Regions from separate parts of the Mesorhizobium sp. M1006 genome, predicted to be linked through region 2. Evidence: predicted binding sites of a transcription regulator. Region 2 holds the regulator's gene; the other holds the start of a gene.
The links. Region 2 encodes PhoB, which activates phosphate uptake and scavenging genes when phosphate is short. Its sites were predicted from a motif close to TGTCATNNANCTGTCAT; they were not measured.
Positions count from the first base shown of each region.

Region 1 (10,657 bases), on a different contig from region 2:
GGTGGCCGGTAAAACGATCGCCTGGACCGGCGACGGCAACAACGTGCTGCATTCGCTGCTGGAGGCATCCGCGCGGTTCCATTTCAAGCTGAATGTCGCCGTGCCCGAGGGCAGCGAACCGGCCCAGAAGCATGTCGACTGGTCGAAAGCCAATGGCGGCAAGCTGAAATTCACCCGTTCGCCCGAGGAGGCCGTTCACGAGGCCGACTGCATCGTCACCGACTGCTGGGTGTCGATGGGCCAGGAGCACCGTGCCCGCGGCCACAATGTCTTCCTGCCCTATCAGGTCAATGCGGCACTGATGGCGAAAGCCAAGCCGGATGCGCTGTTCATGCACTGTCTGCCGGCGCATCGCGGTGAGGAGGTTACCGACGAGGTCATCGACGGACCGCATTCGGTGGTGTTCGATGAGGCCGAGAACCGGCTCCATGCCCAGAAGGCGGTCCTGGCCTGGTGCCTGGGCGCTTGATACGAGCCGCGGTGATCCGGGCCGGCCTGATCTGCGCCGCCTTGATCTGGGCCGCCTTGATCCGGGAGTTGGTGGTGCCTATCTCAGGCGCATCACGCAAATCGAGCGCGTCTCGTCGCATGCGCCCCGGAGGGCGGCATCGCCGCGCCCCGGAGCTTTGTCATGTTGGAAACTCATCAATTGGCTGAACATAAACCCAAGCTCGGCGAATTCGGCTACGCCGGCGACGACCATGTCGTGCCGTTCGAGGTCGGCCCGCTCGACGTGCGCGGTCGCACCGTCCAGCTCGGGCCGATGCTCGATGCTATTCTCAGCCGCCACGACTATCCCGAGCCGGTCGCCCGGCTCCTGGCTGAAGCCTGTGTGTTGACGGTATTGCTCGGAACTTCGCTGAAGTTCGAGGGCAAGTTCATTCTGCAGACCCGCACCGACGGGCCGGTCGACATGCTGGTCGCGGATTTCTCCACGCCGCACGCGCTGCGCGCTTACGCCCGCTTCGATGCCGACCGGCTGCAGGCTTTGACTTCTGCCGGCGAGACGTCACCGCAGACGCTGCTCGGCAGCGGCGTCCTGGCGCTGACCATCGACCAGGGCGCCCACACGCAACGCTACCAGGGCATCGTCCAGCTCGACGGCGTCACACTGGAAGATGCCGCACGCACTTATTTCCGCCAGTCGGAGCAGATTCCGACCGACCTCCGGCTTTCGGTTGCCAAGCTTCTGACGCCCGGCGTCGGCGGTGCCCGCGAACAATGGCGGGCCGGTGGCCTGCTGGCACAATTCCTGCCGCAGTCGGCGGAGCGCATGCGCGTACCCGACCTTCCAGGTGGCGACGGCGATCCGCGTGAGGAAATCCACGACCCGACCGACAATTCCTGGCAGGAGCTGCTGGCGCTGCTTGGTACTGTTGAACCGACCGAGCTGATCGATCCGACGATCGGCGCCGAACGGCTGCTTTACCGGCTTTTCCACGAGCATGGCGTCCGCGTGTTCGGCGGGGTGCCGGTCGCCGACCAGTGCTCATGCTCGAGGGAGAAGATCCACGGCATCCTCGAAGGCTTTTCCGCCGAGGAGATCAGGGACAGCACCGAGGATGGCAGCATTCACGTCGCCTGCGAATTCTGCTCGAAGCAATATGACTTCGACCCGGCGGAGTTTGCAGCGGCCGGATGACCGCCGTCAATTGACGGTGCGCCGCATTCCCGGCAAGTCGAGCGAGAAGGCGGGGATGGCGACGTCGAACGTCTCGCCCCGCCTGTTGCGCATGGTGTAGTGCCCGACCATGATGCCGGACGGCGTCGAGAGCGGGCATCCAGACGTATACTGATAGCTGTCGCCGGGGTTGAGTCCGGGTTGCTCGCCGACGACCCCGGGGCCGCGCACTTCCTCGACCTTGCCGGTGCCGTCGGTAATGTGCCAGTAGCGCGACAGAAGCTGCACGAACTCATCCGACTGATTGTCGATGGTCACCTGATATCCCCAGACATAGCGGTTTTGCGGCGGGTCGGAGTGATCCTCCAGATAGAACGGCCTGACCTGCACTTCGATGTTGCGGGTGACGGCGCTGTACATAAACTGCTCCAAAGCAATGTAGATGGAACTTTCGACGCTCAGCGCAGTTTGATCAACGATGCGCGTCATCTCCTTGCCCGACTCGAGCGCAGGTGCCGAAAAACAATGTCATTTAAGTGACACATGACAATGATGGTGTGCAGGCTTGTGCCGGGCGACTCAGCGTTCTGTCGAATTGTTGAAAACGGCCGTCATGCGGCCGGCACTTCTGGAGTGACCAGATCTCGATGGAACCGACATTCGCAGCCGCTCTCCTTTCCATAGCCCTCCTTCTTTCAAATCTCGCCAGCATCCTGTTAGCTTCGCTGAAGCTGAAGCGACCAGCCAGGATCGCACCGCCCGCCAACGCGCCGCCGGTATCGATCGTCATCCCGGCACGCGGCGTCGAGCCGTTTGCCGAAGAGACGCTGGAGCGCGCCTTCTCACTCGACTGGCCGCGCTACGAACTCATCTTCTGCGTTGCCCATGCCGACGACCCGGTGGTCAAGCCGATCACCGCCGCAATGGCGCGCTTTCCAGCTATTCGCGCCCGCCTTCTAGTCGGTGACGACCGCATCAGCGGCAATCCAAAACTCAACAATTGCGTGAAGGGTTGGGAAGCGGCGCATTATCGCTGGGTCATTCTTGCCGATTCCAATGTGCTTATGCCGAGCGACTACGTCCAGCAGCTGATGGCGGCATGGCGGCATGGTACTGGCCTCGTCTGCTCGACGCCGATCGGCTCACGGCCGGACGGCTTCTGGGGGGAGGTCGAATGCGCCTTTCTCAACACGCTGCAGGCACGCTGGCAGTACGCCGGAGAGGCGCTCGGCCTCGGCTTCGCGCAGGGTAAGAGCATGTTGTGGAACAAGCCGATGCTCGACGCCAATGGCGGCATCCGCGCGCTTGCCGCCGAGATCGCCGAGGACGCCGCCGCGACCAAGCTGGTCAACGGGCTCGGACTGCGGGTCAATCTTGTCGCCTCGCCCTTCGAACAGCCGCTCGGCCGGCGCACGCTTGGCGAGATCTGGTCGCGGCAGGCGCGCTGGGCGCGGCTGCGCCGCGTCACCTTCGCGCTGTTCTTCGCCCCCGAGATCCTGATCGGCGCGGCGCCGCCGCTGGTGCTTGCGCTGATCGCGGCGGCTGACGCCGGCGTCAGCCTGCCGGCAACCGCCATCGCCGTGCTGGTCGCGGCCTACCTGCCGGAATGCGCTTTGGCCTCGGCTAAGGGATGGCACCTGTCGCCGCGCACGATCCCGGCGATGATGGCGCGAGACCTGATGCTTCCCGCCATTTGGGCGCGCGGATGGCTGAGCGGCGCCGTCGACTGGCGCGGCAATGTGATGACTATCCAGACAAAGACCGTCGCGGAGCTGGAAGAGACCCCGTCCGGTGCCTGATCGGGCGCGTTCCCGCTCGCCTCTGTTCGGCCAGCCCTTATCCGGCAACTCTCAGTGCCTGCTCGATGTCTTCGAGCAGGTCGTCGGCGTCCTCAAGGCCAACTGACAGCCTGAGCGTTCCCGGTCCGATGCCGAGCTCGGCGCGGGCCTCATCGGTCAAGTTCTTGTGCGTCGTCGTCGCCGGATGGGTGATCAGGCTCTTGGCGTCGCCGAGATTGTTGGAAATGAGCACGACGTCGAGTGCGTTCTGGAAGGCAAAGGCCGCCTGCTTGCCGCCCTTCACATCGAGGCAGATCAGCGTCGAGCCACCCGACATCTGCTTCTTGACCACGGCCGCTTGTGGGTGGTCGGCACGGCCGGGATAGATGACACGGGCGATTTGCGGGCGCTCGGCCAGGAAATCCGCGATGCGGCCGGCACTTTCCGTCTGCTGGCGTACGCGTAGCGGCAGCGTCTCCAGGCCTTTCAGCAGCGTCCAGGCATTGAAGGGCGAGAGGCTTGGGCCGGTGTGGCGGAAATAGTCATGCAGGTTCTCGTCGATCCATTTCTTGTCCGACAGAACGATGCCGCCAAGACAGCGCCCCTGGCCGTCAATATGCTTCGTGGCCGAATAGACGACGATGTGGGCGCCGAGCTGCAGGGGTTTCTGCTGCAAGGGCGTAGCGAAGACATTGTCGACGATCAGCCTGGCGCCGATCGAATTGGCAAGTGCCGCGACGGCGGCAATGTCGACTACCTCCAGCGTTGGATTGGTAGGGCTTTCCAGGAAAAACAGTTTGGTGTTTGGCTTGACCGCCTTTTCCCAATTGGCGATGTCGGTGCCGTCGACCAGCGTTGCCTCAATGCCGTATTTCGGCGCCAGCGTCTCGACCACCCAGCGGCAGGAGCCGAACAGCGCGCGCGCCGCCACGATATGGTCGCCCGCCTTGGCGCTGCACAGCAGTGCTGCCGTCACCGCCGCCATGCCGGATGCCGTGGCGCGCGCGTCTTCGGCTCCTTCCAGCGCGCACATGCGTTTCTCAAACATGTCGACCGTCGGATTGGCATAGCGCGAATAGATGAAGCCCGGCTCCTCGCCCTTGAAGCGGGCCTCCGCCGCTTGCGCCGTCTCGTAGACATAGCCTTGGGTGAGATACATCGCCTCGGAGGTCTCGCCGAAGCCGGAACGCAGCGTTCCGGCATGCACGAGTGCGGTCTGAGGCTTCCAGTCGCGCTTCTTGGTCATCATTCCATCCAAACACCAAAATTGGTCCAAACAACAAAAAACCGGTCGCGAAAGTCGCAACCGGTCCATATGGCCTTGCGGCCCGACGGTCCTTTAGCGACTTGTTTAACGTGGCTGCAAGCCGACCGGCCAAATCACCACGGGATAACGAGCTTTAGACCCGCGCCACGCTTGCGTCAATTGCCGGCATGATTAAGAGGGTTGTACCAAGCAGGTGCCAAACGCGTCCACGGTCGGACCTGCGACAGAACAAGACCTCGCCCGGCGTTCGAACGGAGCCAGACCCTTGCGGCAGACAGGCATTCTTCCCGATCAGGATATTTCCGCGCTGTTCCAGACGGGCGCGCTGAAATCGCCGCGCACGCTCGATGCCGATCAGATCCAGCCGGCCAGCCTTGACCTCAGGCTCGGCGACAAGGCCTGGCGGGTGCGTGCTTCCTTCTTGCCCGGCCCGGACCACAGGGTTGCCGACAAGCTCGACCGGCTGAAGCTGCACGAGATCAACCTCGCCGAAGGTGCTGTGCTGGAAACCGGCTGCGTCTACATCGTGCCGCTGCTCGAAAGCCTGGCGCTGCCCGCCCATATTTCCGCCTCCGCCAACCCGAAAAGCTCGACCGGACGGCTCGATATCTTCACTCGGGTAATGACCGACCGCGGCCACGAGTTCGACAAGATCGCCGCCGGCTATGAAGGCCCGCTCTACCTGGAGGTCAGCCCGCGCACTTTCCCGATCGTCGTGCGGATCGGCTCGCGGCTGTCGCAGATCAGGTTCCGCACCGGCAATGCGCTCTTGTCGGAAAACGAGTTGCACGAGTTGCACCGCGCCGAAATGTTGGTCGCCACCGAACCACCCAACATCTCAGGCGGGGGCATCGCGCTATCGATCGACCTCGACGGCGACAAGGACGGGCTGGTCGGCTATCGCGGCAAGCACCACACCGGCCTCGTCGACGTCGACAAGCGCGCCGCGCAGGATGTCGTCGATTTCTGGGAGCCGCTCTACAAGAGCGGTGCCGGCGAGCTGGTGCTCGATCCGGACGAATTCTATATTCTGGTGTCGCGCGAGGCGGTGCATGTGCCGCCGCTCTACGCCGCCGAAATGACGCCCTTCGATCCGCTGGTCGGCGAGTTCCGCGTCCATTATGCCGGTTTCTTCGACCCGGGTTTCGGCCATTCGGCGTCGGGCGGCACCGGCAGCCGGGCGGTGCTCGAGGTACGCAGCCACGAAGTGCCGTTCATCCTCGACCACGGCCAGATCGTCGGACGGTTGGTCTATGAGCACATGCTGAAACGGCCGCGGGCGCTCTACGGCACTGATCTCGGCTCGAACTATCAGGCACAGGGCCTGAAACTGTCCAAGCATTTCCGCGCCGCGCGCTGACCTTCCTCTCACTTCCGGGCTACGCCCGGCTCAAAGTGCCTTCACGGCGACCTTCACCGGCTGCTCGATTTCAAGCGGGTTGCGCAGTGGCAGGCCGAAATCCTGCGCCTCGATTTCGAATACGTCACCGGCCTCGGTCCTGACGCCGTCGGCAAAGGACAGCGTCGCCGTGCCGAACATGTGCACATGCACGTCGCCCGGCTGGCGGAAGGCTGAGTATTTGAAGTGGTGATGCTCGAGATTGCCAATGGTGTGCGACATGTTCGCCTCGCCCGACAGGAACGGCTTTTCCCAAAGCAGCTTGCCGTCGCGCAGGATGCGCGAAGTGCCGCGGATATCGGACGGCAGATCGCCGATCAGGATCTCCGGCCCGAACGAAGCATTGCGCAGCTTGGAATGGGCAAGGAAGAGATAGTTCACACGCTCGGTGACATGGTCGGAAAACTCGTTAGACAGCGTGAAGCCGACGCGGAACGGGGCGCCGTCGTCGCCGATCACATAGATACCGGCGATTTCCGGCTCCTCGCCGGCATCCTGGGCGAAGGCGGGCGACATAAGCGCCGCACCGGGCGCCACCGCCATGGTGCCGTTGCCCTTGTAGAACCATTCCGGCTGCACGCCGATCTGGCCCTTCGCCGGCTTGCCGCCCTCAAGCCCCATGCGGAACATCTTCATGGAATCGGTCAGCTGTTCCTCGCCGTCCGTGCTGAGCTTCTTGTGCATGGAATCGCGGGTCGCGGCGGAGCCGAGATGCGTCAGCCCGGTGCCGGTGAGATGGAGATGCGCCGGATCGGGATGGTTGATCGGCGACAGCAGCCGGCCCTTCTTGTAGGCTGCGTCGAGATCGACGGTTTCGCCGAAGCCCTTGCGCTCGATCAGGGCGACAAGCCCGCTGCCGGTACGCGCGGCTTCCATCGCCAGCGAATAGACGCTGCGGGCGCCGTTGATGACGCGGGTCTTGCCGCCGTTGCGGGCAACGACGCGGATCGTCTCGGCGTCGTCGAGGATTTGTGAGATCAGCATGGTAACCCTCTCTGAATTGTGGGCTGGCCTGCCCTTTCTCGGCAAACCCCACCCTGCGCGGCCCGGACCCCTGTCCGCGCCTCGGTTGAAATTCTTCGTCCGGATTGCGCTCGCGGATCAGGTCCCTCGGGGGACTTCTTTGCGCCCGGCAGCGCCGCGATGTGACCCGTATGCCTCCTGGTTGCCTCTCAAGCCTTGTTCTTGTTGTAGACGTCGAAGACGACGGCGCCGAGCAGCACCAGGCCTTTGACCACCTGCTGCCAGTCGACATTGACGCCCATGATCGACATGCCGTTGTTCATGACGCCCATGATGAAGCCGCCGACCACCGCGCCGATCACCTGGCCGACGCCGCCCATCGCCGAAGCGCCACCGATGAACACCGCGGCGATGACGTCGAGCTCGCTGCCGAGGCCGGCCGCCGGCACAGCCTGCCCCAGGCGCGCTGCGATAATCAGGCCGCCGAGTGCCGACAGCACGCCCATATTGATGAACACCATCAACGTCAGCCGTTCGGTCTTGATGCCCGATAGCTGGGCTGCCTTGGCATTGCCGCCCATCGCATAGATGCGACGGCCGATCGTCATGCGTTTGGTAACGAAGACGAACAACGCGATCAGCACGCCCATCACCATGAGAACGATGGGGAGGCCCCTATAGGTGGCGAATTGGTAGACGAGAAACAGCGCCAGCGCGCTGATCACCAGGGTCTTGACGACGAACAGCGAGAAGGGCTCGGCTTCGTAGCCATGCTTCTCGCGGGTGCGCCGTGCCCTGAGCCCGAAATAGGCATAGGCGAGCACGGCGACGAGGCCGATCACGATCGTCGTCAGGTGCAGCGTCAGGCCGCTGCCGACAATGGTTTTGCCGGCGGCGTTCACGGTTGGCGGTATCAGCGTCAATGGGCCGATCAGGTCCGGAATGAAGCCGGAACTGAGCGCCTTGAAGCCGACGGGAAGCGGCCCTACGGAAGACCCGCCACCCAGCAGCGCCTGGCAGATGCCGCGGAAGATCAGCATGCCCGCCAGCGTGACGATAAAGCTCGGTATTCGGTGATAGGCAATCCAGTAGCCTTGTGCCGCGCCGATCGCACCACCGACGATCAGGCAGATGATCGACACCACCAGCGGATTGCTCAATGGGCCAAGCGGCCAGATGACCATCATCATCGCCGCCAGCGCGCCGATGAAGCCGGCGACGGAGCCGACGCTGAGATCGATGTGGCCCGAAACGATCACCAGAAGCATGCCCAGCGCCATCACGATGATGAAGCTGTTCTGCTGCACGAGATTGCTGAGGTTCACCGGCTTGAACAGCGTTCCGGACGTGGTGAACTGGAAGAACACCATGATTGCGATCAACGCCAGCACCAACCCGTATTCGCGCAGGTTGGTGACCAGCGCCGAGACGGCAATGCGAGGTCCCTGTTGTAGATCCTGGGCAACGCCGGTCTGCGGCCCGGGAGCGCTTTCGGTGCTCATGATGCTTTTCCTTCTCCGCGGACGATGGCGCGCATTATCTTTTCCTGGCTGGCGTCGCTTGCCGCCATTTCGCCGACGATGCGTCCTTCGTTCATGACGTAGATGCGGTCGGTGATGCCGAGCAGTTCGGGCATTTCCGACGAGATGACGATGATTGCCTTACCCTCGGAGGCGAGACGCGCGATGATCGTATAGATTTCATACTTGGCGCCGACGTCGATACCGCGTGTCGGCTCGTCGAGGATCAGCACTTCCGGATTGGCGAACAGCCATTTCGACAGCACCACCTTCTGCTGATTGCCGCCAGAAAGGTTGCCGGTCATCTGGTAGACGCTCGAGGCGCGGATATTGGTCCTGCCGCGATAATCGTTGGCGACCGAAAGCTCGCGCAAATCGTCGATCACGCCGTGGCGCGACACGCCGGGCAGGTTGGCCAGCGTGATGTTGTGCTTGATGTGGTCGATCAGGTTGAGCCCGTAGGTCTTGCGGTCCTCGGTAACGTAGGCGATGCCGTGTTCCACCGCCTTGCTCACCGAAGAGACGTCGATCGGCTTGCCGTTGAGGAACACCTCGCCGGTGATGCGACGGCCATAGGACCGGCCGAACAGGCTCATGGCAAACTCGGTCCGGCCGGCACCCATGAGCCCGGCAATGCCGACCACTTCGCCCTTGCGGGCGTTGAGGTTGATACCCTTGATGACCTGCCGCTCGGCATGGATGGGGTGGTAGACCGACCAGTTTTTCACTTCGAGAACGGTCTCGCCGATCTTCGGCTCGCGCGGCGGATAGCGGTCGTCGAGCGAACGGCCGACCATCGAGGTAATGATGCGGTCCTCCGAGATGTCCTTCTTGGCCAGCGTCTCGATAGTCCGCCCGTCACGGATGATGGTGACCTTGTCGGCGACCCGGTTCACCTCGTTGAGCTTGTGCGAGATCAGGATCGAAGTGATGCCTTGCCGCTTGAATTCGAGCAGCAGATCGAGCAGCGCCTGGCTGTCCTTTTCGGACAGGCTCGCGGTCGGCTCATCGAGAATGAGCAACTTCACTTCCTTGCTGAGCGCCTTGGCGATCTCGACCAACTGCTGCTTGCCGACGCCGATATTGGTGATCAGCGTGTTGGGGTCTTCCTTGAGGCCGACCTTCTTGAGCAGGGCGCTGGTGCGCGCCTCATTGGCATTCCAGTCGATGACGCCGTATCTGGCGTGCTCGTTGCCGAGAAAGATGTTTTCGGCGATCGACAGCATCGGCACCAGCGCAAGCTCCTGGTGGATGATGACGATGCCCTTGCGCTCGCTGTCATGGATGCCTTTGAAATGGCACTCATCGCCGCGATAGATGATCTGGCCGTCATAGGTGCCGGACGGATACACACCCGACAGCACCTTCATCAGCGTCGACTTGCCAGCGCCGTTCTCGCCGACCACGGCATGGATCTCGCCTTCCTCGACCATGAGCTTGACGTTCGACAGCGCCTTGACGCCGGGAAACGTCTTGGTGATGTCGCACATCTCCAAAATCGTCGATGCCATTGAGAATACCACTCCTGCGAGGTCCGCAAACAATACCGGGCTGGCTCGCCAACGAAAAGGGGCCCTGCCTGCGCAGGACCCCAGGCTTTGTAACCGCGATTACTTCAGCTCTTCGGCCTTGATGTAGCCGGAATCGACCACCAGGGACTGATAGTTCGACTTGTCGACGTCGTGCGGTGTCAACAGGATCGAGGGAACGACCTTGACGTCGTTGTTGTAGGTCGTGGTGTCGAGGCCTTCCGGCTTGCCGCCCGAGAGCACCTTGTCGACGAGTTCGACCGTCGCCTTGGCGAGTTCGCGGGTGTCCTTGAACACGGTCGAATACTGTTCGCCGGCGATGATCGCCTTGACCGAAGCGGTCTCGGCGTCCTGTCCGGTGACGATCGGCCATGGCTGATCGGCGGTGCCGTAGCCTACGGCGCGCAGCGAAGCGATGATGCCGCGCGACAGGCCGTCATAGGGCGAGAGCACGCCATCGACGCGGCTGCCGTCCGAGTAGTTGGCGGAGAGCAGATTGTCCATGCGGGCCTGGGCGGTTGCCGCCAGCCAGCGCAGCGTGCCGACCTTGTCCATGCCCATCTGGCCGGACTTCACGACG
Region 1 is NZ_JAMYMZ010000003.1:230,162-240,818, forward strand. Features, by position in the region: gene argF (ornithine carbamoyltransferase) at 1-469, shown strand, start outside; gene NKH60_RS04315 (Hsp33 family molecular chaperone) at 632-1,642, shown strand; gene apaG (Co2+/Mg2+ efflux facilitator ApaG/CorD) at 1,649-2,041, opposite strand; gene NKH60_RS04325 (ceramide glucosyltransferase) at 2,269-3,420, shown strand; gene NKH60_RS04330 (O-succinylhomoserine sulfhydrylase) at 3,458-4,648, opposite strand; SAM riboswitch at 4,719-4,796, opposite strand; gene NKH60_RS04335 (2'-deoxycytidine 5'-triphosphate deaminase) at 4,932-6,026, shown strand; gene araD1 (AraD1 family protein) at 6,057-7,049, opposite strand; gene mmsB (multiple monosaccharide ABC transporter permease) at 7,238-8,530, opposite strand; gene mmsA (multiple monosaccharide ABC transporter ATP-binding protein) at 8,527-10,059, opposite strand; gene chvE (multiple monosaccharide ABC transporter substrate-binding protein) at 10,159-10,657, opposite strand, start outside.
Region 1: the regulator PhoB is predicted to act here: its motif matches at 2,148-2,164, upstream of NKH60_RS04325 (ceramide glucosyltransferase).

Region 2 (10,657 bases):
GGAGCCTGACCGATGTCGACATCCTCATCGCTCCACAGCCGCCGCAAAGCCAGGAATTCGGTGATGATGGCGCTTTGCGTCGTCGCCGCCGGCATCGGGCTTGCCTGGCTGGCGCTCATTCTCGGCGCGTTGGTCTATAAGGGCACAGCCGGGCTTTCGCTCGCGGTCTTCACCGAGATGACGCCACCACCGGGCGAGGCCGGCGGCTTGCTCAATGCCATCACGGGCAGCCTGCTGATGACGATCATCGCCGTTGTCGTCGGCACGCCGATCGGCGTGCTGGCGGGAACCTACATGGCCGAGTATGGACGCTTTTCGCGCATCACCACCGTCGTCCGCTTCATCAACGACATCCTGTTGTCGGCGCCGTCGATCATCATAGGCTTGTTTGTCTATGAGCTGATGGTGCGGCCAATGGGACATTTCTCGGCCATTGCCGGCGCCGTTGCGCTTGCCATCCTGGTCATTCCGGTGGTCGTGCGCACCACTGAAGACATGCTCAACCTGGTGCCGAACGCGTTGCGTGAAGCCGGTGCCGCGATCGGCGCGCCACGCTGGGTGGTGATCCGTTCGGTCGCCTACCGCGCCGCATTGTCCGGCATCGTCACCGGCATATTGCTGGCGATAGCACGCATTTCCGGCGAGACGGCGCCGCTGCTCTTCACCGCGCTCAACAACCAGTTCTGGAGCAGCAATATCAACGCGCCGATGGCCAGCCTGCCGGTGACCATCTTCCAGTTCGCTCTCAGCCCTTACGAGGAATGGCAGCAACTGGCGTGGACCGGCGCACTCATAATCACCCTGACGGTTCTGGGCTTGAGCATCCTCGCCCGCAGCCTTACCGGACGCAGAGAGGACAGATGACACAGATGTTGTCCCCAGACATGACGATGGCCGAAACGGTCGCCGAGAAGACGAAGATCGAGGTCAAGAACCTCAACTTCTACTACGGCCAGAGCAAGGCGCTGAAGGACATCAGCCTGTCGCTGCCCGAGCGCAGCGTCACGGCCTTCATCGGCCCTTCGGGCTGCGGGAAATCGACGCTGCTGCGTGTGTTCAACCGCATCTATGAGCTCTACCCAAAACAGACGGCCGAGGGCCAGGTGCTGCTCGACGGCAAGAACATTCTCGACCGGTCGCAGGATCTCAACCTCCTCAGGACCAAGATCGGCATGGTGTTCCAGAAGCCGACGCCGTTCCCGATGTCGATCTACGAGAACATCGCCTTCGGCGTCAGGCTCTACGAGAACCTCGGCAAGTCCGAGATGGACGGCCGCGTCGAACAGGCGTTGAAGCGCGCCGCGCTGTGGAGCGAGGTCAAGGACAAGCTCAACGCCAGCGGCTTGAGCCTGTCCGGCGGCCAGCAGCAGCGGCTCTGTATCGCCCGCACCGTGGCGGTGAAGCCGGAAGTCATTCTGCTCGACGAACCGGCTTCGGCGCTCGACCCGCTGTCGACTGCCAAGATCGAGGAACTGATCGACGAATTGCAAGCCGACTACACGATCGTCATCGTCACCCACAACATGCAGCAGGCGGCGCGCGTGTCGCGCCAGACGGCGTTCATGTATCTGGGTGAACTGGTCGAGTTCGACCGGACCGAGAAGATATTCACGTCGCCCCGCGAGAAGCGCACGCAGGACTACATCACTGGCCGCTTCGGCTGAGCCGTTCCGATCATGCATATGAGGACAGGACCATGGGCGAACACACAGTCGCTTCTTTCGACGAGGATCTCGAGCAGATCAGCAAGCTGATCCGCGACATGGCCGACCTCGCCGGTTCGATGGTCGGCGGGGCAACCAAGGCGCTGTTGAATTCCGACAACGTGCTGGCGCAACGCGTCGTTTCCGACGACGCCATCATGGATGCGCGTCAACGCGAACTGGACGACCGCGCCATCACCCTGATCGCCAAACGCCAGCCGATGGCCCACGATCTTCGCCATGTGGTCGGAGCGATCCGCATGGCGGGCGACCTCGAACGCATCGGCGACCTTGCCAAGAATATCGCCAAGCGCGTGAGTGCGGTCGGCCTCAGCGCCACGCCGCGGGACCTGTCGCATTCCATCGACGCGATGGCGCAGCTGGTTCTCATCCAGGTGCAGGGTGTCATCGAGGAATATGCTGCAGGCGATGCGGCCGCGTTGGCCAAGCTTCGTGCCGCCGACGAGCGCATCGACGTTAAATACACGTCCGTGTTCCGCGAGCTGTTGACCTACATGATGGAAGATCCGCGCAACATCACCGCTTGCACGCACCTGCTGTTCTGCGCCAAGAATCTGGAGCGGATCGGCGACCATGTCACCAACATCGCCGAAAATGCGTATTATGTGCTGACCGGCGAGCAATTGCCGGTCAATCGTCCGAAGCAGGACGAAACGACAATGTCCGCACCGGTGACATGATGGGGGTGCCCAGCCGATGATCGCACCACGCATAATGGTGGTGGAGGACGAGGAGCCGTTGGGTGTGCTGCTCCGCTACAATCTCGAATCCGAAGGCTACCAGGTCGAGGTGGTGACACGCGGCGACGAAGCCGAGATCCGTTTGCAGGAGAATGTGCCCGACCTTTTGGTGCTCGACTGGATGATACCAGCGGTTTCCGGCATCGAGCTCTGTCGTCGGTTGCGGGTGCGCCCCGAAACCGAGCGGCTGCCGATCATCATGCTGACCGCGCGCGGCGAGGAGAGCGACCGGGTGCGCGGTCTTTCGACCGGCGCCGACGACTATCTGGTCAAGCCGTTTTCGACACCGGAATTCATGGCCAGGGTCAAGGCGCTGCTGCGGCGCGCCAAGCCGGAAGTGCTGTCCAGCGTGCTGAAGGTCGGCGACATCGTGCTCGATCGCGAATCGCACAGGGTCTATCGCAAGAAGAGCGAAATCAGGCTCGGGCCGACCGAATTCCGGCTGCTCGAGTTCATGATGCGGCATCCGGGCCGTGTCTTCTCGCGCAGCCAGTTACTCGATAATGTCTGGGGGGAGACAATCTACATCGACGAACGCACCGTCGACGTGCATGTCGGGCGGCTGCGCAAAGCCGTCAACAACGGCCGGATGCCGGATGTCATCCGCACCATCCGCGGCGCCGGCTATGCGATCAGGGAAGATTGACCCGCCTGGTCAGGCTACGTTCTTTCTGACGCTGGGCCTCATTTGCGCGCCCGGCGCGAAAATCTCCTGGTCGACGAAGCTTAACGCCCGCATCGCGCAGCCTTCGCGGATCAGAGGCAATTCGTTCGGCTCTGTATCGAAGGAGATCGAGCCTGAATGCTGGCCGCCGGCGGTCTGGGCGATTGCCTTCCGCAAGGCCGGCTCGATCAGATCGAAGGCGGCGGCACTGGCGCCGACCATCGCGACCGGTGCCGGATCGATCAGCGCGAACAGCGAGCCGAGACCGAAACCCAGCGCTTCGCCGGCCTTGCGGTAGGCCTCGCGTTCCGGCCCATCTTTCTCGCGCGCCCGGGCCGCCAGTGCGCGCATGTCGGCGTCGCTGACGTCGGCGACCGGTTCGCTGTCTTCGCTCATCTGCCTGGCGTTGCGCCAGATGGCGTAGTTGCCGGCATACGCCTCGATGCAGCCGCGCCGCCCGCAACGGCAGAGCGCGCCGCCCGGACGATGGATCATGTGGCCAAATTCGCCGCCCGAGGAATGCGTCCCGGTGAACAGTTCGCCCTTCAGCACCAGCCCCATGCCGATGCCATGCGAAAGCAGGATGGCGATGAAGTCATCGCGATAGCGATCCGGATTGCGCCAGCGCAAAGCCACCGCCATCATGTTGCAGTCGTTCTCCACCGTTGCCGGGATGCCGAATTCGTCCTCCAGCATGTCGGCAAAGGCGATGTCGGTCTGCGGCGTGATCGGCGACCACAGCATGGCGCGTGCAGGGGAGTCGGTAATGCCCTGAATCGCCAGGGCGATGCGGGCGACACTGCGGACGTCAAGATCTGGATCCTGCAGCCGGCGCCGGACGATGGCCATGCATTCACGGATCAGCTCGTCGCGCGGCATAGTCAGCGTGTCCAGCCGGCGCTGTTCCTCGGCGACCACCTGTCCCGTGTAGTCGATAATGGCGGCCGAAAGGAAATTCAGCGACAACACCACGGTCAGCACCGCCGCCGCTTCCGGGTTGAGGGCGAGGCCGACTTGCGGACGACCGCGTTTCAACGAAACGGGCTCACTTGGCTTGCTCTCGGCGAGGATGCCTTCCCGTATCAGGTCGGAAGAAATCGCCGATATGGTCGAATGACTGAGGCCGGTGGTAGCTGCGATCTCAGTACGCGATGGCTGGCCGGCCCGGCGCACCGCCGAGATCACCATCGCCCGGTTGCGCCGGCGCAAATCGTCATGGCGGATTCCGACCGACATTGTTTTGCTTTCCTCCCGGTTGCCGCGGCCGCTCATGAACCGGAAGCCGTCGGTAATGTCCGACAAATAGTGTCGGATGAGGCAAATAGTGTCAGATGCAGGTGGCGCTGTCATCGTTTATTCCGACGCTCGAAAAAACTCGCAGAGTCATCAAAATCCATCAGAATCGATGTTGACAGCAGCCGGAGATCGGACCAGTATTTTTTCGAGGCTCGAAAAAATTAGAGCTTCTAAGCTGGTCTTTGAGCCAATTGGTCACGCCGTACGCGGCGCAGGGAGGATATGATGAAGAAATTCACGACCGCCATTCTGGCGAGTGTCGCCATGACGCTGGCGCTGGCGTCGGTGGCGCAGGCTAAAGACAAGGTCATCGGCGTTTCCTGGTCGAACTTCCAGGAAGAGCGCTGGAAGACCGACGAGGCCGCAATGAAGGCGGCCATCGAGGCCGCAGGCGACAAGTATATTTCCGCCGACGCACAGTCCAACCCCGGCAAGCAGCTCACCGACGTCGAGAGCCTGATCTCGCAGGGCGCCAACGCACTGATCATCCTGGCGCAGGACGCCTCGGCCATCGGGCCGGCCGTGCAAAAGGCGCTGGACGAAGGTATTCCGGTTGTCGGCTACGACCGGCTGATCGAGAACAAGGACGTCTTTTACCTGACCTTCGACAACAAGGAAGTCGGCCGCATGCAGGCCCGGGAAGTCTTCAAGGTGAAGCCGGAAGGCAACTATGTCTTCATCAAGGGTTCGGGTTCCGATCCGAATGCCGATTTCCTGTTTGCCGGTTCGATGGAGGTGCTGAAGGCGGCAATAGACAGCGGCAAGATCAAGAATGTCGGCGAGGCCTATACCGACGGCTGGCTGCCGGCCAACGCTCAGAAGAACATGGAACAGTTCCTGACCGCCAACGACAACAAGGTCGATGCCGTGGTCGCGGCCAATGACGGCACTGCCGGCGGCGTCGTCGCCGCGCTGACAGCGCAAGGGCTGGCCGGATCGGTTCCGGTTTCGGGCCAGGACGGCGACCACGCCGCGCTGAACCGCATCGCGCTCGGCACACAGACCGTGTCGGTGTGGAAGGATGCGCGCGAGCTCGGCAAGAATGCCGCCGAGATCGCCTCGCAGCTGGCCGACGGCAAGCAGATGACCGACATTGCCGGCGTGAAGGATTTCACCACGCCCGGCGGCAATACCGTCAAGTCGCTGTTCCTGACCCCGGTCGCCATCACCAAGGACAACCTCAACGTCGTCATCGACGCCGGCTGGATCAAGAAAGAAGAGGTCTGCGCCGGCGTGACGGCTGGCACTGTTGCAGTCTGCAACTGAGCCGACGTTTCCGAGAAGTCCGAACGCCGCGGCCGCTCGCCGCGGCGTTTTTCAACAAGAGTTGTTTTTCCGCTTCCGGCGGATAACTTCTAGGCTGCTTCCGGCATCCGCGGCAGACGGCAACCCGGCGGGAGAAACATCATGACCGACACGACGTCCAACACGCCGGTCGACAGCACGGCAGACCGGGCACGGGAATCCGAGCTCGGCATCGTTGCCCGATTTCTCAAGGCAACCGAACTCGACACGCGCATGCTCGGCATGGTCGGCGCGCTGCTGGTCATCTGGGTCGGCCTGCATGTCATTTCCAGCGTACGGCTCGGCGTCAATCCGTTCGACTTCGACAGCCGGACCTTCCTGACGCCACGCAATCTCTGGAACCTGTCGGTGCAGACTTCCGCCGTGGCCATAATGGCCGCCGGAATGGTGCTGGTTATCGTCATGCGCAATATCGACCTGTCGGTCGGTTCCGCCGAAGGTCTGATCGGCGTGGTCATGGGCTTTGCGCAGGTGCATTTCCTGGTGCGAATGATCGGTCTGCAATTAGGCAATCCCTGGATCTGGATCCTGGCACTGGCCATCGGCCTGGCGCTTGGCCTTCTGATCGGAGCGTTCCAGGGATACATCATCGCTTATCTCGAGGTGCCGGCCTTCATCGTGACGCTGGGCGGCCTTCTGGTCTGGCGGGGTGCCGCATGGTGGGTCGCCAGCGGTCAGACGATTGCGCCGCTTGATGCCACTTTCCAGCTGATGGGGGGCGGGCCGGCGGGTTCGATCGGCGCGCGATGGAGCTGGATCGTCGGAATTGTCGCGTGCCTAGCGGTTGTGTTCATGCTGCTCAACGGGCGGGTGCAGCGCAAGCGGTTCCGCTTTCCGTTGCGCCCGATCTGGGCCGAGACGTTCCTCGGTGTCCTCACCTGCGCTGCCATCATGGGCGCCATATGGCTTGCCAATTCCTATCCTTGGCCGGTCGGCATCGTGAACAGATATGCGGCGGCCAACAATATAACGGTTCCCGAAGGCGGGCTGTTCATCGCCCATGGCATCGCCATACCCGTGCTGATGGCTGTAGCCGTAGGGCTGATCATGACCTTCATCGCCAAGCGTACCCGTTTCGGCCGCTATGTCTTCGCCATCGGCGGCAATCCGGAAGCAGCCAACCTTGCCGGTATCAACACGCGCTGGGTGACCATGAAGGTGTTCATGATCATGGGCGTGCTGGCGACGATCGCCGCGGCGATCTCGTCAGCCAGGCAGAACTCGTCGACCAATGCGCTGGGCACGTTGGACGAGCTGCTGGTCATCGCGGCGGCGGTGATCGGCGGCACGTCGCTCGCCGGCGGCTCCGGCACAGTGCTCGGCGCCATGCTCGGCGCGCTTTTGATGCAGTCGCTGCAGTCCGGCATGGTGCTGCTCGGCATCGATTCACCGCTGCAGAGCATCGTTGTCGGCGCCGTGCTGGTGCTCGCGGTGTGGCTCGATACCGTCTATCGCAAACGTGTGTAGGGAGGAGGAACGATCATGGCAGACAAAACCGCTCCCACGGGCACGCCGCTGATCGACATGCGCAACATCTCCATCGCTTTCGGCGGCATTCGCGCCGTCGACGATGCCTCTGTCGACCTTTTCCCGGGCGAGGTGATGGCTTTGCTCGGTCACAACGGTGCCGGCAAATCGACGTTGATAAAAATCCTGTCCGGCGCCTACAAGCGCGATGCGGGCCAGATTTTGGTCAACGGCGAGGAGGCTTCGATCTCCAATCCCCGCGACGCCAAGAAGTACGGCATCGAGACGATCTACCAGACGCTGGCGCTGGCCGACAATGTCGATGCGGCCGCCAACCTGTTTCTCGGCCGCGAGCTGATGACCGGCTGGGGAACGCTCGACGACGTCGCCATGGAGGCCGAGGCGCGCAAAGTGATGGGCAGGCTCAATCCGCGTTTCCAACGCTTCAAGGAGCCGGTGGTAAAGCTTTCGGGCGGCCAGCGGCAGTCGGTGGCGATCGCCCGCGCCATCCTGTTCAATGCTCGCATCCTGATCATGGACGAGCCGACGGCTGCACTCGGGCCGCAAGAGACGGCGCAGGTCGGCGAACTGGTCAGGCAGCTCAAGGCCGACGGCATCGGCATCTTCCTGATCAGCCATGATATTCACGACGTGTTCGAGCTTGCCGACCGTGTCTGCGTCATGAAGAACGGTCGGGTTGTCGGAACGGCGCGCACAACCGACGTCACCCAGGACGAGGTGCTCGGCATGATCATCCTCGGCAAGTGCCCACCCCGCGCCATTCCGGGGCCGGGCGCGCTGAAGATCGCCGCATGAACGAGAATTAGCCGGCTAATCACACGCCGCCAAAATGTGCCAGCCGTCACCATGCTTTGGCCTCGCCATTGTGTTGGCGTCAGGACTTGCCCATAAAGATGCCGAACCGTCCACGGGACGTATCAGCAATTGAAGAAGCTTTTTCCGACCGTCGCTTTTATCGCCGTCGCGCTGATCAGCCTGACGATGGCGGGTTTTGCCTATTTTGCCACCCAGGAGGCGGCCCGCATTAAATTCGAGGCGACGGCAGACGACGCGCTTAACCGGATCGAAAGCCGCATCGACCTGGACCTGTCGCTGCTGCGTTCGACCCGGGCGCTGTTCGACGCACGCAATGGCGGTATCTCGCAGGGCGAGTTCAAGGCTTTCTTCAACGCGCTCGACGTCGACAATAATTTCGCCGGCCTGCGCGGCATCGGTTTCCTCCGCCTGGCGAAAACTGGCAACGAGGCGGCGGTCGAGCGCGACATCCTGCACGATCACGGCGCAAGCCATCCGATCTATCCCGACACGAACTTACCGTGGCGTACGCCCATCGTGCTGTTCGAACCGCTGGATCCGTCCAACAAATCCAGCATCGGCTACGACATGTTCACCGGGCCGGCGCGGCGCGAGGCGATCGAAAAGGCGATGGCCGACGACCAGCAGCACGCCAGCGGGCTCGTGCAGTTCGGCAAGGATACGGGTGCCGCGCAGACCTTTACCGGGTTCCTCGTCTTCGTCCGGCTCAATGTCGAAACCGCGCCGGACGCCGTGAACGCGACGAGATCCTCGACTGCCGGCTTCCTTTATGCGGCCTTCCGCGCCCGTGATCTGTTCCAGGCTGCGCTCAGCCGGGCACCATTGCTGCCGGTCAACACCGAGATCTATGACGGCACGGTGGACAGCGACAACCTGCTGTTCCAATCGGAAACGCCGCCTGTTTCGAGCCTCGGCGACAGGCTGCTGGTCACCCGCAAGGTCACCGTCGCCGGCCGGCCGTGGGTCGTCCTGTTCAGGCCGACAAGTGCTTTCTCGCAACCTTCCTCGCGCGCCATCCCGGTGATGCTCGGATTGTTCGGACTGCTGCTTGCGGGCGCCATCGCGCTGGTGGCCCGCTATCAGGAGCGGGCCTATGAGGCGGTCTCGCTGCTTCACGAAACGACCGAAAAGAGCCTGCTGGAAAAAGACCTGATGCTGCAGGAGATGAAGCATCGCATCAAGAACTCGATCACGCGGGTGCTGGCAATCGCGCGCCAGACAGCATCGCACACCACCGACGTCCAGGAATTCTCGGCTTCTTTCTCGGCCCGGCTGCAGGCGATGGCGGCTTCCCAGGACATGCTGACGCGCTCACGCTGGCAGAAAGCCGATCTCGGCGACCTGCTGCGCATCGAGCTAGGCCAGGTGTTCGGCAGCGAGCTTCCTGAAGGGCTGCTGTCGGGACCGCAGATTCTTCTCGATGAAAAGACGACGCAGGCACTCGGCCTCGTCTTTCACGAACTGGCGACGAATGCGCTGAAGCATGGCGAAGCCGGCAATTCAGTCGGTGCGCTGAAGGTCGACTGGTCGCTCGAAGCCCGTAGCGGCACCCGGACATTGGCTCTCAACTGGCGCGAGGCCGGTCAGAAGAAGCTTGAGAGACCGGCAAAGAGTGGTTTTGGCACCAGACTGATCGATCTCAACGTCACGCGCGAATTGCGTGGCACAATCAGGCGCGATTTTCGCGAAGATGGCTTGAACGTGGAAATCAAGGTTCCGCTGCCGGCCTGAAACGCCGTCTCGTGGGCCGCATCGCAACAGCGCTTTAAAGAGCAAACGCGGAGACAGGTGGCCTGCCTCCGCGTTTGCTGTTCGCCTGGAGCTCGAAACTAGTTGCAGCGAGCTGTGTAAATCCGGCCGTGACGATCTCTGTATTGGCAGTAGCCATTTTGCAGCCGGCGAACGAGCAGACCGCCAATCGCACCAGCGCCGGCGCCGATCAAAGCGCCCTTGCCGCCGCCGACAGCGCCACCAATGAGCGCGCCGCCCACAGTGCCGATACCCACGTTCTCTTCCGTGGTGGTGCAGCCGCTGACCGCAACCACGGCAACCATGGCAATAATCATCTTCCGCATGGAGTCATCCTCACTTTTGTCCTCACTTTAATAAGCTCCAGCCGCCATTTAGCATGAAAGTACGGCCTTTGCCCGCACGATTTCATTGTTGATTAAGATAGTCTTTTTCGGGGCGTGCGCCGTTCGATGCTACCACGAACCCGGAAATCTCCAAGGACGCATCGAGCGTGCCGTTGGGGCGCACGTTCCAGACGATCCTGTCATGGTCGTTCTCGAGCGCCGGATCGACGGCAAGGCATCTGGCGCCGACATGTTGGGCCTGGCCCTGCAGGTCAGCGACCGCGAACGGGCACGGCCGAGCACTCGGGCAGTGGTTTCAAAGCGATCAAGCAGAGGCGAGTTCGATTCAGATCAGTTGGGACGCGGCGGTCAGGACGATCGCGGCCATAAGCGCGACGGCGGCGAAGCGCAGGGGCGAAGCACGAGGCGCGGGCGTTGCGGGCGCGTCGGGATCCTGAAAACCGCCCATCGAGACGCGAGCGGCCTGTTCCAGTCTGTTCACGTCTGCAGCCGTCAACGCCCATCCCTTCACTTTGTGCCAAACTCAAT
Region 2 is NZ_JAMYMZ010000018.1:31,271-41,927, reverse strand. Features, by position in the region: gene pstC (phosphate ABC transporter permease subunit PstC) at 1-9, shown strand, start outside; gene pstA (phosphate ABC transporter permease PstA) at 13-864, shown strand; gene pstB (phosphate ABC transporter ATP-binding protein PstB) at 861-1,664, shown strand; gene phoU (phosphate signaling complex protein PhoU) at 1,697-2,404, shown strand; gene phoB (phosphate regulon transcriptional regulator PhoB) at 2,421-3,110, shown strand; gene NKH60_RS18605 (ROK family protein) at 3,120-4,364, opposite strand; gene xylF (D-xylose ABC transporter substrate-binding protein) at 4,650-5,690, shown strand; gene NKH60_RS18595 (sugar ABC transporter permease) at 5,832-7,196, shown strand; gene NKH60_RS18590 (ATP-binding cassette domain-containing protein) at 7,212-8,012, shown strand; gene NKH60_RS18585 (CHASE domain-containing protein) at 8,142-9,764, shown strand; gene NKH60_RS18580 (YMGG-like glycine zipper-containing protein) at 9,863-10,108, opposite strand; gene NKH60_RS18575 (hypothetical protein) at 10,455-10,625, opposite strand.